One region of the Fictibacillus sp. S7 genome, then DNA from elsewhere that is predicted to be linked to it. Evidence: riboswitches for the same ligand, from Rfam matches in the RefSeq annotation. Region 1 holds a riboswitch; each other region holds the start of a gene.
The links. Region 1 has a riboswitch for S-adenosylmethionine ahead of DMO16_RS10720 (methionine ABC transporter ATP-binding protein). Riboswitches for the same ligand answer to the same signal wherever they lie in the genome.
Positions count from the first base shown of each region.

Region 2: another riboswitch for S-adenosylmethionine. It lies ahead of DMO16_RS00960 (methionine biosynthesis PLP-dependent protein); the one in region 1 lies ahead of DMO16_RS10720 (methionine ABC transporter ATP-binding protein).
Region 3: another riboswitch for S-adenosylmethionine. It lies ahead of DMO16_RS12590 (bifunctional homocysteine S-methyltransferase/methylenetetrahydrofolate reductase); the one in region 1 lies ahead of DMO16_RS10720 (methionine ABC transporter ATP-binding protein).
Region 4: another riboswitch for S-adenosylmethionine. It lies ahead of DMO16_RS12925 (sugar ABC transporter substrate-binding protein); the one in region 1 lies ahead of DMO16_RS10720 (methionine ABC transporter ATP-binding protein).

Region 1 is NZ_QJKL01000001.1:2,096,162-2,099,910, reverse strand. It holds gene DMO16_RS10730 (ATP-grasp domain-containing protein) at 1-248, shown strand, start outside; gene DMO16_RS10725 (general stress protein) at 356-799, shown strand; SAM riboswitch class I at 906-1,025, shown strand; SAM riboswitch class I at 1,106-1,216, shown strand; gene DMO16_RS10720 (methionine ABC transporter ATP-binding protein) at 1,306-2,337, shown strand; gene DMO16_RS10715 (methionine ABC transporter permease) at 2,327-2,989, shown strand; gene DMO16_RS10710 (MetQ/NlpA family ABC transporter substrate-binding protein) at 3,014-3,749, shown strand, end outside.
Region 2 is NZ_QJKL01000001.1:194,029-197,777, forward strand. It holds gene DMO16_RS00945 (MFS transporter) at 1-558, shown strand, start outside; gene hxlA (3-hexulose-6-phosphate synthase) at 555-1,193, shown strand; gene hxlB (6-phospho-3-hexuloisomerase) at 1,190-1,738, shown strand; SAM riboswitch class I at 1,813-1,927, shown strand; gene DMO16_RS00960 (methionine biosynthesis PLP-dependent protein) at 2,007-3,125, shown strand; gene metC (cystathionine beta-lyase) at 3,118-3,749, shown strand, end outside.
Region 3 is NZ_QJKL01000001.1:2,435,827-2,439,575, forward strand. It holds gene DMO16_RS12580 (spore germination protein) at 1-134, opposite strand, end outside; gene DMO16_RS12585 (MBL fold metallo-hydrolase) at 214-1,143, opposite strand; SAM riboswitch class I at 1,244-1,360, shown strand; gene DMO16_RS12590 (bifunctional homocysteine S-methyltransferase/methylenetetrahydrofolate reductase) at 1,456-3,303, shown strand; gene metH (methionine synthase) at 3,296-3,749, shown strand, end outside.
Region 4 is NZ_QJKL01000001.1:2,510,969-2,514,717, forward strand. It holds gene DMO16_RS12920 (sugar ABC transporter ATP-binding protein) at 1-528, opposite strand, end outside; gene DMO16_RS12925 (sugar ABC transporter substrate-binding protein) at 593-1,708, opposite strand; SAM riboswitch class I at 1,833-1,943, opposite strand; gene DMO16_RS12930 (hypothetical protein) at 2,222-2,890, opposite strand; gene cidR (cidABC operon transcriptional activator CidR) at 2,968-3,749, shown strand, end outside.

The sequences.
Region 1 (3,749 bases):
TCACTGAGCAGCTTGGGAAAAGGGTAGTCAAATATGTATCCTGGAAATCGTCAGGCGGAATTGAACCGTTATACGACACGGTAAAACAAGCGATTGAAGACGGATATTTTGTGCCGCTTTCCATCTATAACGGAAGCGAAAGTCCCTATGAGGATGCGGATACACTGATTCAGGGACTGGTCCTTGGGGACAGCAGGTACGAGGCTGATCAAAAAGAACATATTTTTGAACGGGCTGGTCTGTCCTGAACCCGTCAACAAAAAAACTCCGATAAGGAGTTTTTTGTGATTGTTTAGTGAAGTGGGGTTAGGGTAATTACTAATAAGAGAGCCATACGGATAAAGGAGGATAAGCAATGAGTAAAATGGTAATCGGGGTATATGATTCAGAAAGCGAAGCGATTGATCGCATTCAAGGATTGGTTGACCAGGGGTACAACGCCAAAGACATATCCATCCTGGCTAAAGACGATGGAACGATGGATCGGGTGGCTGACAAGACCAACGTTTCAGAAGAACATTTGGATGAAGATGTGAACGAAGCAGCCTATGGGACAATTGCCGGGTTTCTTTCCGGTATTGGCGGAGCCATTGCTGTTCCGGGTCTTGGCGTTCCTGGTATTGGGCCGCTCCTCGCCGCAGGGCCGTTTGCTTCCATGTTTTCGGAGGATTCAGAGGAAGACTTAAAAGAGCTCTTAATGTCCCTTGATTTGTCCGAACGAACGGCGGAACGTTATGTTCAGAAAGTGGAGCAGGGAAGTGTAATGGTTTTCCTTGAAAAGGATGCCGTAAAGCTTTAGAATAGGGCAATACATACTAACAATTCCAAGCGGATAGCTCGGAAAAATATTTGACAAATTGAAATCCCTGGTATATGATAGAGCACATCAAGTAAATATGACGTATTTCTTATCCAGAGAGGTGGAGGGACATGGCCCTTTGAAACCTCGGCAGCGGGTTTTTCGTTTTTTGAAAAAATACTGTGCCAATTCCACCAGGTTCCCTAAAGAACCTGGAAGATAAGAAGAGCAAATTTCTATTATGGAATTAACATTCTCTTCTTGTCTTGGAAGAGAATTTTTTATTGCAAAAAAAACTGAATGGTTTTCTTATCCAGAGAGGTGGAGGGACTGGCCCTTTGAAGCCTCGGCAGCGGGTTTCCGGCAAACGGAAATACTGTGCCAATTCCGTCAAGCAGTTAGCTTGGGAGATAAGAAGAGAAGCTTTAATCATTATTAGCTGGCCTCTTCTTGTGTTCACAAGAAGAGGTTTTTTTGTTGGAGCAGTTTGAAGGGGGAACACACGATTGATTCGATTTGAGGAAGTTACCAAGATTTATGAGAGCGGCAAAAACCAGGTCAAAGCACTTAACAATGTGAGCTTTGAAATAGATAAAGGAGAGATTTATGGAGTGGTTGGGTACAGCGGTGCAGGGAAAAGCTCGCTGCTGCGGTGTGTCAACTTGCTTGAGAAGCCTTCCTCCGGACGGGTGCTGGTGGACGGAGAGAACATGGCTGATCTTTCACCGAAAGAGCTCCGGAAAAAACGGAAAAACATTGGTATGATTTTTCAGCATTTCAATCTGCTGAATGCGAAAACGGTGTTTGATAACATAGCAACGCCTCTTTACCTCCAGGGAGAAAAGAAGAGTGCCATTAAAGAAAAAGTAAACAATCTGCTTGAGTTTGTCGGACTTTCCGAACATGGACATAAATACCCGGATCAGCTGTCAGGCGGTCAAAAGCAGCGGGTGGGCATTGCACGGGCGCTGTCTACGGATCCGGAGGTTCTGCTCTGTGATGAGGCCACCTCGGCGCTTGACCCGCAGACCACATCAAGCATCCTCGAGCTATTAAAAAGAATCAATAAGGAATATCACATCACTATTCTGATCATCACCCATGAAATGAATGTGATCCGTGAGATTTGCAGCTCGGTCGCGGTGATGGAGAAAGGTAAAGTGATCGAGAAGGGCAGTGTTTTTGAAGTCTTTTCCCGGCCGAAAACAGAAACCGCACGTCGATTTGTAAGCTCCGTCCTTCAGGATGAACTTCCTGATTCGCTGAAAAACATCTTGAGGAACCAGGACAAAAATCATCAGGTGTTCCGCATTGTTTTTACAGGAGCTTCAACAGGACAGCCGCTTTTATCTCAAATTGCAAAAAAGTTTGATGTCGATGTCAGCGTGCTGTACGGACATGTTACCGAACTGCAGGATGTTCCATTTGGAAATCTCGTAGTTCAGCTGATTGGGGACGAACTGGAAATCCGCAGGGCCGTCTTTTTTGCAGGACAGGGTGATGTGGAAGTAAGGGAGGTTATTGAACATGCCAGTTGATTGGAGTACATTCTGGGTCGACATCCTGGATGCGACCGGTGATACATTGATCATGGTCGGTGTTTCATTATTGGCATCGGCAGTGATCGGCATCCTGATCGGTATTATTCTCGTCGTAACGAGAAAAGGCCACATTCTTGAAAATTTACCTGTGTTTAATGTGCTGAATGCCATTGTGAACGTTCTCCGTTCCATACCGTTTATCATTCTCATGGTAGCCATCATTCCGTTTACACGTTTAGTTGTAGGAACATCCATCGGGACAGCGGCGGCGATCGTTCCGTTGATTGTATACGCAGGGCCTTATATTGCCCGGCTGGTGGAAAACAGCTTGCTGGAAATTGATCCGGGAATTGTGGAGGCTGCAGAAGCCATGGGTGCAACGCCTTGGCAAACCATTTTCCGCATCCTGCTCCCGGAAGCTTTCAGTTCATTGATCCTGTCATTGACCACCGCGACCATCGGTTTGGTCGGTGCATCTGCCATGGCTGGTGCAGTCGGAGGCGGAGGCCTTGGTGATTTGGCTATTGCTTACGGATACCAGCGGTTTGATACGGACGTTATGATCGTAACGGTGGTTCTGCTCATTATCCTGGTGCAAGGATTACAAAGCTCAGGAAATGTGATTTCAAGAAAATTAAGAAGAAGATAGCGAAAGAAAAGGGAGAGATACATCATGAAAAAATATTCACTTATCGTTTTAGTTATCGGGGTGCTGTTGTCGGCTTTCTTAAGCGGATGCAGCGGGGGAAGCAAAGAGGAAAAAGTAAAAATGGGCATTAGTGGATCGGACAGTGATGTCTGGAAATACATTGCGGAAAAGGCTAAAAAGGAAGGAATCGATCTTGAAATTGTGGAGTTTTCTGATTATGTTCGTCCCAACCAGGCACTGGCGGACGGAGATATTGACGCAAACTCGTTCCAGACCATTTCTTACTTTAATTCCTTTAAAAAGGAACATAAATTGGATTTAGCACCGATTGCCACAACCGTAATCGCGCCGATGGGCGTTTACTCTGAAAAATACAAAGACATCAAGGATATACCGGATGGAGCAACCATTGCCCTCCCGAATGAAGCGACAAATATGGGCCGCGGACTTCTCTTGCTGCAAAGCGCCGGTCTCATCAAGCTGGAAAATAATTTTGACGGCAATGGAGATTTGAAAAAAGTTATCGAGAACAAGAAGCATTTAAAGCTTAAGCCTGTGGTTGCCGGACAAACACCGCGCGTGCTTCCGGATGTGGCAGCTTCCATCATCAATAATGGGGTGGCAGTGGACGCAGGAATGAATCCAAAGAAGGATGCTATTTATCTGGAGAGCAAGACCGCCAAGCCTTACATCAACATTATTGCGGTCCGAACAGAGGATAAGAACAATAAGACGCTAAAGAAAATCGCGAAGATTTACC
Region 2 (3,749 bases), 1.9 Mb from region 1:
TGGAGCATAGGGGTATATGGATTTGTTATGTGGCTTCCGTCCATTATTAAAAAAGCGTCAAACCTGGACATTGTTTCAACAGGCTGGCTCTCTTCGGTTCCTTACGTTGTGGCTGTGGTCGGCATGCTTGTCCTATCCTATTACTCGGATAAAACACTGAACCGTAAAACATTTGTATGGATATCACTGCTGATTGGTTCCATTGCCTTTTTTGGCTCTTATTTGATCGGTTCCAGCAATTTCTGGCTTTCGTATACACTACTTGTCATAGCTGGCGGAGCCATGTACGCACCTTACGGACCGTTTTTTGCGATCATTCCTGAAATCCTTCCGCGAAACGTGGCTGGGGGAGCGATGGCGCTCATCAACAGCATGGGGGCGCTTGGTTCTTTTGTTGGATCCTACATTGTTGGATATTTAAACGGCGTTACCGGAGGGCCGTCAGCTTCCTTCGTATTCATGGCATCCGCGCTTTTTGTATCCGTATTGCTTACAATGGCTGTTAAAGCTCCGGCTGCAAAAGAAGCGAAAAAGAGAATGGAGGTTGTTTCTCAATGAAGATTCAGCTGGCCCTGGACTGGATGACGATTTCTGAGGCAATTGAAACGGCAAAAGAGGCAGAGCAATATGTTGATCTTATCGAAGTCGGTACTTCATTAATTAAGGAATATGGTGTTGAGAGCATTTCTGAGATTAAAAAAGAGTTTCCGTTAAAACCAGTGCTGGCAGATATGAAGACCTTTGATAATGCAGCCTATGAATTTTCCATAGCCTTTGACGCAGGAGCAGACATGGCAACTGTCATGGGGGCGGCTCCCCTCGTAACGATTGAAACCTGTTTGAAGGTTGCCGACGAAAATGGAAAAGAAGTGATGATTGATCTGCTAAATGTTTCATCTGAGCAAATGCAACGTCTGCTAAGCTATACATCTGCCGTATTTTGCGAACATGTAAGCAAAGATGAACAGGAGTCAGACAACAAAACGATGGAGAAACAGAACAAAGAAAGGCTTCCTGTTGACCGACTGGCCCTTGCAGGGGGAATTGCTCTATCCTCTCTCCCAATGGCTGCCGAAAAAAATCCGGAGATCATTGTTGTCGGGTCCGCCATTACGAAAGCTGCGAATATCCAGGAAGCAGCCAAACAGATGTATACAGCTTGGAAAACGATTCGGACAGGAGAAAATGTATGAACGAACTGAATGTGATTGTAAAAGAGATGCAGGGAGTTATTGAGAAAATTGGAGAAGAAGAGATTGAGCGTTTTGATTCAGAACTCCAAAATACAACGAGAATCTTTGTGGCTGGCGAGGGAAGGTCGGGGTTTATGGCAAAAGCATTTGCCATGCGCCTCATGCACCTGGGCTATAACGTCTTTGTCATTGGTGAGACGGTAACTCCCTCGGTAGCCGAGGGGGATTGTCTTATCGCCATTTCGGGTTCAGGATCCACACAATCCGTAATCCATCAGGCGGAACGGTCAAGGTCGGCAGGCTCCAAAGTAGTATGCATTACAGCAAATGGAGATTCTGCTCTGGCACAAGTGGCTGATACATGTTTTGTCCTTCCGGCAGCTACAAAGAAAAGGGGAGAGAATGAAGCCAAAAGCATACAGCCACTCAGCTCTCTTTTTGATCAGTGTCTTCATGTGTTTTGCGATGCGGTATGTCTGAGGAGCAGCACACAGAAAACGCTCAGCCATGAGGAAGTTCTGTCCAGGCACAGCAACACGGAATAAAATATAAAAAGAAAGCTTGAAACATTCAGATAATTGCGGTACACTAGGAACTACAATTAGATACGGATTAGATTTTCTTATCAAGAGAGGTAGAGGGAATGGCCCGATGAAACCTCAGCAACCTTCAGTGATTTCTGCTGAAAAGGTGCTAAGTCCAGCAAGTTCGATGACGAACTTGGGAGATAAGGAGAACGACAATTTGATGGTATTCAAAAGTCTTCTTCTTAAGAAGGCTTTTTTATTTTTTCTTTTGACTTAGGAGGCTGCCATGTATAAAACAGAAACAAAATTAGCTCAAATTGGAAACCGAAGTGAAGACCGCACGGGAACGGTTAATCCGCCCGTTTATTTTTCTACAGCATACCGCCATACCGGAATTGGAGAATCAAGTGGTTACGATTATATTCGAACAGGCAATCCGACACGTGAAGTGCTTGAAAAAGCGATCGCCGATTTGGAAGGAGCAGACGCCGGGTTTGCCTGTAGCTCGGGGATGGCGGCCATTGCGGCCATCCTCTCCCTCTTTCAATCAGGTGATGAATGGATTGTATCCAGTGATTTGTATGGCGGCACCTACCGCCTGCTCGAAGAAGGATACAAAAAATGGGGTTTGTCCAGTATCTATGTAAACACGGCAGACGTAGCCGAAATTGAACAGGCGATCACTGAAAAAACAAAAGCCATTTTTCTGGAAACGCCGACCAACCCGCTCATGGAGGTATGTGATATTGAAGCTGTTGCACGTCTCGCCAAGAAACATGGGTTGCTCGTTATCGTTGATAATACCTTTTATACCCCTTTGCTGCAAAGGCCGATCGAGCTCGGAGCGGATATTGTAATCCACAGTGCAACGAAATACCTCGGAGGACACAATGATGTGCTCGCAGGTCTGATTGCGGCCAAAGGCGAGGAATTGTGCCAGGAGCTCTCGTACCATCACAATGCCTCAGGTGCCGTGTTAAGCCCGTTTGATGCCTGGCTTTTGATGCGCGGAATGAAAACATTGGCCCTTCGAATGAAAAAACATGAAGAAAACGCTAAGGTGTTGATTCAATTCCTGCAGAATCATGATGGTGTAGATGACGTCCTTTATCCGGGAAGGGGAGGCATGATCTCTTTCCGGCTGAAAAAAGAAGAATGGGTCCCCCGTTTTTTGAAGTCCGTAAATCTGATAACCTTTGCCGAAAGCCTGGGCGGGGTTGAAAGTCTGGTAACGTATCCCGCGACCCAAACACATGCGGACATTCCTGAAGAAATACGTACAGCACGCGGAGTTTGCAACCGGCTTTTGCGTTTATCTGTTGGTATTGAAGACGAAAATGATTTGATTAACGACTTAAAACAAGCGCTGGACATTGTCCAGAAGGAGGCTGTAATTTATGAGTGACCATAACTGTCATACCTTTCAAACCAAATTGCTGCATCATAAACATAAAACCGATCCGGCTACCGGCGCGGTGAGTGTGCCCATGCATCTGTCCTCCACGTTCCATCAAGAGGATATTGATCAATTTGGAAAATATGATTATGCACGGTCTGCCAATCCGACAAGAGAAGCACTCGAACAGCAAATCGCTGAGCTCGAAGGCGGATGCAGAGGCTTTGCCTTTGCATCGGGCATGGCAGCGATCTCTACGTCATTTCTTCTTTTATCCCAAGGAGATCATATGATCATATCAGAGGATGTGTATGGCGGTACGTATCGAATGGTCACACAGGTGCTTTCACGACTGGGGATTACCCACACTTTTGTCGATATGACTGACCTTGATGCCGTAGAACAGGCAATCCAGCCCAATACAAAAGCCTTTTATATTGAAACGCCTTCCAATCCGCTTTTAAAAGTGACCGATATTCGGGCAGTGAGCGAGTTGGCGAAGGAGAAAGGTGCGCTAACCTTTGTTGACAATACCTTTTTAACACCGGCTCTTCAGCAGCCGTTGTCGCTTGGAGCGGATATTGTTCTTCACAGTGCAACCAAATTCCTTGCCGGGCATAGTGATGTGGTGGC
Region 3 (3,749 bases), 340 kb from region 1:
CCTACAGAACTGTTGTCCCCTGTCGATTTGGTATTGGCTGTATGGCTGTTATGGAATGTGGATCCCAAATTCAATGAACTGTTGCTTGCCAGGCTGTTTATTTTTAAATAATAGATATTTACCATGCACCCCATTGCTATCTCCACCTTTAAAAGTGTTAGTGTAGTGTATGATAAATGTCCCTTAAAGGTGAAAACCCCAGAATCTCCCGAGTTACGAAACCGGCTGCTTCCAAAGCGTCTCTCCAAGCGACAAAACCTTCAGCCTCGCCTCATCAAGGCTCTGTTTCTCCCACTCTTTTTCAAGCCGCCGAAGGGCTTCCGGTCCGGTATCGTCCGCCAGACGGTAGGCGCCGTAATGCATAGGGATAAAGAGAGAAGCGCCTGTTTCCAGAAACGCTTTAACCGCATCTTCCGGGTTGATATGGGATACCTTCATAAACCATTCCGGTTCATATGCACCGATCGGCATAAGCACCGTATCCGGCTTCAAACGTTCTCCAATGTCCCGAAATCCGCGAAAATAACCGGTATCTCCGGCAAAATAGACGCTTTCTTCCGTTTTCAGGTCTTCGATTACCCAGCCTCCCCAATGGGAAGTGTTCATGTCAAAAGCGCTCCTGCGCGTCCAGTGCTGGGCAGGAACAAACATAATCTTCAGGCCCCTGTCCACAAACTCCTCCCACCAGTTGGCCTCTGTTACTGCCTGATACCCTTTTTTGCGGAACAAACCTTTAAGTCCGGCAGGCACATAAAAAGAGATTTTTCCTTTTAGCTGTTTGATGCTGTTGAAATCAAGGTGGTCATAATGTCCGTGGGAGATCAGAACAAGATCGATGTCCGGCAGCTGCCCGGCGGACAACCCAGGGGCTGTGAGCCGCTTTTGCAATCCCATTTTTGGAGCCCATACAGGGTCTGTCAGGATATTCAGTCCGCCCACCTGCAAAAGAAAGGTTGAATGGCCAATCCATGTAATCGAGTGTATGCTGCGGTTTTCTTTTAATCTCTGAGGCTCTTTATTCGTGCTCTGCTGAATTTGTTGGGTCAAATCCTTTTTATTGCTTCGTCTTTCCCGCTGCCAGCGGAGTAAGTCTTTAAATGTATGTGTATTTTCAATATTGTCAAGGTTGGCGAACTTCTTCATCGTCCGGATTCCTCCCGATCCTAGCAAGATTGTAAAAAGCTATTGAAATGTTCTAATAATTATTGTAAGGTATAAAGAACTAATTTTATAGCAATTTGGTTTCTTATCCAGAGAGGTTAAGGGAATGGCCCGTTGACACCTCAGCAACCTTCAGCGATTACGAGCTGAAAAGGTGCTAAGTCCAACAAGTTCGATTGCAGAACTTGAAAGATAAGAAGAATGACATCGAATGTTCAAAGTCTTCTTCTTTAAGAAGGCTTTTTTTATTTTTTTGGGCCACTGGAAGATACCGAACCAACAGGAGGACTCATAATGGGATTATTGAAAGACCTAGAAAGCAAGATTCTGATCGCTGACGGAGCCATGGGAACGCTGCTGTATTCCTATGGAACCGACTGCTGTTTCGAGCAGCTGAATCTGTCTCACACTGAACAGATCCAGTCGATTCACCAGGCTTATATTCAGGCCGGGGCAAATGTGATCCAGACCAATACGTACAGCGCCAACTATATTAAGCTGCAGCGGTACGGACTGGAGGAGCAGGTAAAAGAATTAAACAGCGCAGCCGTTTCTCTAGCGAAAAAAGCAGCCGGCGGCAAGGCGTACGTGCTTGGAACCATTGGGGGTATACGGGGAACCGGCCCCAGTTCTTTGTCTCTTGAAGAAATAAAAAGAAGCTTCAGGGAGCAGCTGTACTGCCTTCTCCTTGAGGGTGTAGACGGGCTTCTTCTGGAAACCTTCTATGATCTGGAGGAACTGGAGGCCGTACTTAAAATCGCCCGAAGCCAGACCGATCTGCCGATCATTTCACAGATTTCCCTCCAGGAGGTAGGCATCTTAAACGACAGAACCCCGGTGAATACGGCGATCAAGCGGCTGGAAGAGTTGGGATCCGATGTCGTCGGCCTCAATTGCCGGCTCGGCCCTTTCCACATGATCAAAACCCTGGAGGAAGTAGAAATTCCAAAGCATGCTTTTCTTTCCGCCTATCCCAATGCGAGCCTTCCTTCCTATGTGGATGGCAAGTTTCAATATGAAGGCGATGCGGAGTATTTTAAAAACAGTGCTTCTCTTTTCAGAAATCAGGGTGTCCGTCTGCTTGGCGGCTGCTGTGGAACCACACCGGCCCACATAGAGGCCTTCGCAGAGGAACTGAACGGTCTCTCACCTGTTACCGAAAAAAATGTTCGGCAGCGGCCAGAGCCGATTGCTGTTGCATCATCCGGGCAAAAGCCTCAAATCTCTTTGCCGGAAATACTGCAGGAACGCCGATCGGTCATTGTGGAGCTCGACCCTCCCCGAAAACTGGATACGACGCGATTTTTCGAAGGCGCCAAAGCCCTCAAGGAAGCAGGCGCAGATGCGATTACGCTGGCAGACAACTCTTTGGCATCGCCAAGAATTTGCAACACCTCGCTGTCATCTCTTGCAAAAGCGCAGACCGGTGCCCAGCCCATCGTCCACCTGGCCTGCCGTGACCGGAACATCATCGGTTTGCAGTCCCATTTGATGGGCCTTCACACGCTTGGTCTTCATGACATTCTGGCCATTACTGGTGATCCCGCAAAAGTGGGTGATTTTCCGGGTGCCTCCAGCGTCTATGATGTAACATCGATCGAGTTGATCAAAATGATCAAGCAGTTTAACGAAGGGGTCTCCCTCTCCGGTAAAGACCTCGGAGAGAAAACACATTTTACCGTGGGAGCGGCCTTTAATCCGAATGTGAAAGCACTCGACCGTGCTGTCCAGCGCGCAGAGAAGAAAATAGAAGCCGGTGCAGACTACTTTATCAGCCAGCCTGTTTATTCCGAGGAAAAACTGCTGCAGTTCCATGAGGCGGTAAAAGACCTCCCTGTTCCGGTCTATGTCGGCATTATGCCGCTGACTTCAAGCCGCAATGCCGATTTCCTTCACTATGAAGTGCCCGGCATCAAGCTGAGTGATGAAGTAAGGAACCGGATGGCGGAATTCAAGGATGATCCGTTAGCCGCGGCTCGTGAAGGACTGGCGATTTCAAAGTCATTAATTGATGCAGCCACGGAACTCTTCAATGGCATCTACCTGATCACACCGTTTATGCGCTATGAACTAACCGTTGAATTGACGCGATATGCATATAATATTGCTCCCCAAATCGTAAGGAGGATACAAAATGTCTAACATCACCCTTGAACAACAGCTAAAGAAGAAAATACTGATTATGGACGGGGCGATGGGCACCATTCTCCAGCAAGCCATCCTGACAGCAGACGACTTTGGCGGCGAAGAGCTTGAAGGCTGTAACGAAAATCTGAATTTCACCCGTCCGGATGTGATTCTCGGTGTACACCTTCAATATTTGAAAGCCGGAGCCGACATCATTGAAACCAATACGTTCGGAGCTACAGACATCGTCCTTGATGAATATGGCCTCGGATACAAAGCCTACGAAACGAATAAAGTGGCAGCAGAGATTGCACGACAGGCTGTCGAGCAGATCTCTACTCCCGAGTGGCCGCGCTTTGTGGCGGGTTCCATGGGCCCGACTACAAAGACGTTAAGTGTGACTGGCGGAGCCACCTTCGAAGGGCTTACAGCCTCTTATGAGGAGCAGGCACGCGGTCTGA
Region 4 (3,749 bases), 410 kb from region 1:
GCTCAGAGGAGCTGTCGGTTCATCAAGAATGAGAAACCGGCACTTAGCCGAAACAGCCCGCGCAATCAATACCATTTGCTTTTGCGCAAGCGTCAGCTCGCTGACGAGCTTTTTGGAGGATACGTGTATGTTCATTTCCTCCAAAAGATGCGAAGCCTTTTGGTGGAGGGTTTTCCAGCGCACGAGCTGCTTTTTTCCCATTTCATTGACCAGGTCATGCAGGAGAATGTTCTCCCCCACCGTCAAATAGGGAACCAGAACTGTGTCTACCTCTTGATGGACAATTTGGATGCCCTCATTCAGTGCGTCCTTTGGTGAAGATATATCTACGTTCTTTCCTTCAATCTGAACAGAGCCGGTGTAATGGGTATAGGCACCCGTCAGCACCTTCATCAGCGTTGATTTCCCGGCACCATTTGCCCCGATCAGTGCATGAACACGGCCAGTTTTACTTTTAAAATCAACCTCATTCAGCGCCTTTACCCCGGGAAACTCAATACTTATGTTCTTCATCTCGAGCAGTGCCATCGGCCGGTCTCCTTTATTCAAAGCAAACACCCTCTGCTGCTAGCCGAAGAGAGTGTTTGTATGTTTATTTTTTGTAATGGTCTTTCAGCGTGTCCATCCAATCTTCTTCAAACGCGTCCGATTGTCCCCACCCTTTAATTTCCTTGGACAGGTTAACCATATTTACGCCCTCGGAGGATTTTTGAAGATCCCTTTGGGAAACGAGAGAAGCATCCAGGTCATATTTTTGCGGTGTTTTTTCACCGGCAATTTTTTTTGCAAGGATTCTCATATCCACTGCACCGATCAGCTTTGGATCAACCGCTGCAGTATATTTCCATGGGCTGTCCTTCTTTTGGATTTCCTGAAGATCCGCGTTGGAGACATCAATGCCGTAAATTTTGATCTCATTTCGGCCCGCTTCCTTAATGGCACGAGCGGCTCCGATGGCAAATGCATCCCATGTCGCAAAGATCGCATCAATCTCTCCCTTTTTATGCTTGTTCAGCATGGCGGTAACGGCATTTTGCGTTTGAACGGAGGTGTCCGCTGAAGCTACACCAAAGCGCTCCACTTCTTTAATGCCAGGGTTCTTTTTCAACGTTTCTTTATAAACAGCATTGCGGCGAACCATTGGCGGGAATCCGTCCACCCAAAGGTACACAATGTTCGCTTTGCCTTTTTGTTCTTTCACAAGCTTGTCCAGTGCCAGCTTGGCCAATGCTTCATCGTCCTGGGATGTAAGTGTCACGCCATCCACCTTCGCGAGGTCCGGATTAGAGTCAAAAGTCACGACACTCTTTCCTTTTTCTCTGAGTTTTTGGATATCATTGATTGTTGCCGCATCATCTCCATGAGAAATAATGAAGCCGTCATAGTCCTCATTGGCCGCCTGGGCAATCGCATCGTGGAATTTCGCTGTATCTCCGTTGGCCGTATAGATATCAACGGTAAAACCGAGCGCTTCCCCTTCTGCCTTCGCTCCTGCCAAAAACTGTGCCGTATGATCATCTCCACCGATCTTTCGGATAACTTTGATTTTGGCACCCTGCCCCTTGGCGAATCGTTTTGGCACATTATCAAACGACACATTTTCATGTTTCTTTTCAGATGATGCCGTGTTACTGCCTGACGAGCAGCCTGTTAACAATAATGAGAGTGCGACCGCAGAGACTGCTGCGCTTTTTAAAAACTTCTTCATTTCCCCTATCCCCTTTTCTGTATGTCTCTCTCTTCTCAAAAGCTGCAGGGCCATCCCCTGAGCACATAAAAAAACCTCTCCGGAAAGAGAGGTTTCATCGCCTATGTAGACAAGGATTCGTCCTCTCTCATCTTTCAAAACAGCATAGCTGTTTTGCAGGATTTAGCACCAATTCCATAAATGGAACGGTTGCCGGGCGTCATAGGGCCAGTCCCTCTGCCACTCTTGATAAGAGATTGAATATTGAGTTAGTTAAAAATATAGTTATAACTTTAATCGGCGGAGAGAGGAAAGTCAATATATTTTTAAAAGGTTATTTTAAAAACCTTCGTTGCTTTTAGTGGCTGATTTCCGTTTGAGTATGCTCGCTTTCATCTATGATTATATCACCCCATAATATGGGAATAAAAAAACAGCGCTTTTATTCAACGCTGCTACGGATCCATCAAGAAATATCCCCGCCAAAAACCACGACATTCTGTACCTCTGGCGCAAACACCTGGCCATTCCATTTCATTGTGGTCTGCACATAACCGAGCCGGTCGGCGTTATACTGGCCGGCGATGTTCTGGTAAGCCAGTAATTCGCAGGTGCCATTGCGGTCAAAGTCGACCGGGTAAAGACCTGAAAGTCCGGAAACAAATCCTTGGATGGTTTTTTCAACTTGCCATTGGGATAATAAATCTCTGACAAGTACTGCCTGCCCCTGGTGGTTAGATCAATAATAAATTTCTGGTTCGTGGTGTAGCTGTTTACCTGAGCTTTGTAGTAGTCGAGGTAAAAGACCCGGTATTTGAAGAGGTCATTAAAGACATCAGAATCAAACAACGGCCTGAACTGGCTGCCTCTATAGGCAAAAACATAGGCATGTAGCATGCCGCCGCTTCCACCTGTATCCATTACCACCATGATGTCTTCCACCCTGTCTCCAGTAAAGTCACCAAGAAAAAGCGTGGGATTGTATCCTTGGTTTTGCTTGAGTGGTATTTGTGTATACTGATTGGTCCTTCCATCCTGCACAACTATCATGATATTGACCCAAAACGGACTGTCCGGTGTTTTTTCAGCAGTAATATAAATGGTATCGATGGAGTTGTCACCGATGACATTCCCCTTTTTCATATCGACGACCTGCCGCTCTCTGTACATGGCTATCCCTGCCTTCGCCTGATTTCCTAACACATTGTATGAGAAAGGCCCGGTTTTGGTTTTTATTCTCGATCGTGTTACACTACAAAAAAACTCAAGCAGGTGCATTCGTGGATATTAAACAACTACAGTACTTTATAGAAGTGGCAAAATACAATAGCTTTACCCGGGCAGCTGACGCTCTTTTTATCACTCAGCCTACGATCAGCAAAATGATTAAAAACCTGGAAGATGAGCTCGGTGTCGTTCTTTTTGACCGATCCCGAAAAGGGCTGACCCTGACGGATGCCGGCCGGACGATTTTTGAACAAGCTGTACTCGTGGATAAAGCGGTTAATAATCTGGAAATGGAACTCGATAACCTCCTCGGGTTAAAAAAGGGACACATTCGCATCGGTCTGCCTCCGATTCTGGATCCAAGACTCTTCCCCAAATTGATCGGCAGTTTTCATGATCAGTATCCGAATATTACGTTCGAGCTTGTGGAGGATGGATCAAAACGAATCGAAGAGGATGTTGCCAACCATCAGCTCGATATTGGCGTTATTGTGCTTCCTACCAACAATGAACTCTTTCAGCACTTTGCGTTTAAAGAGGAAGACCTGAGACTGATCATCCATCCGGACCACGAGCTGGCAGACCGTGATGAAATTTATTTGAGCGAGCTCAGCGAGGAGCCCTTTATTTTGTTCAACAAGGACTTCGTGCTTCATGACCGGATCATATCATCATGTAACCAGGCGGGATTCAATCCGCATATCACCTCCGAAAGCTCGCAATGGTCGTTTATCGAAGAAATGGTCATCTGCAAGCTTGGCGTTTCTCTGTTACCCGAAAGCATTTGCCGCCATCTGAACGATGAAGTCCGGGTCATTAAAGTGGTCAATCCTAC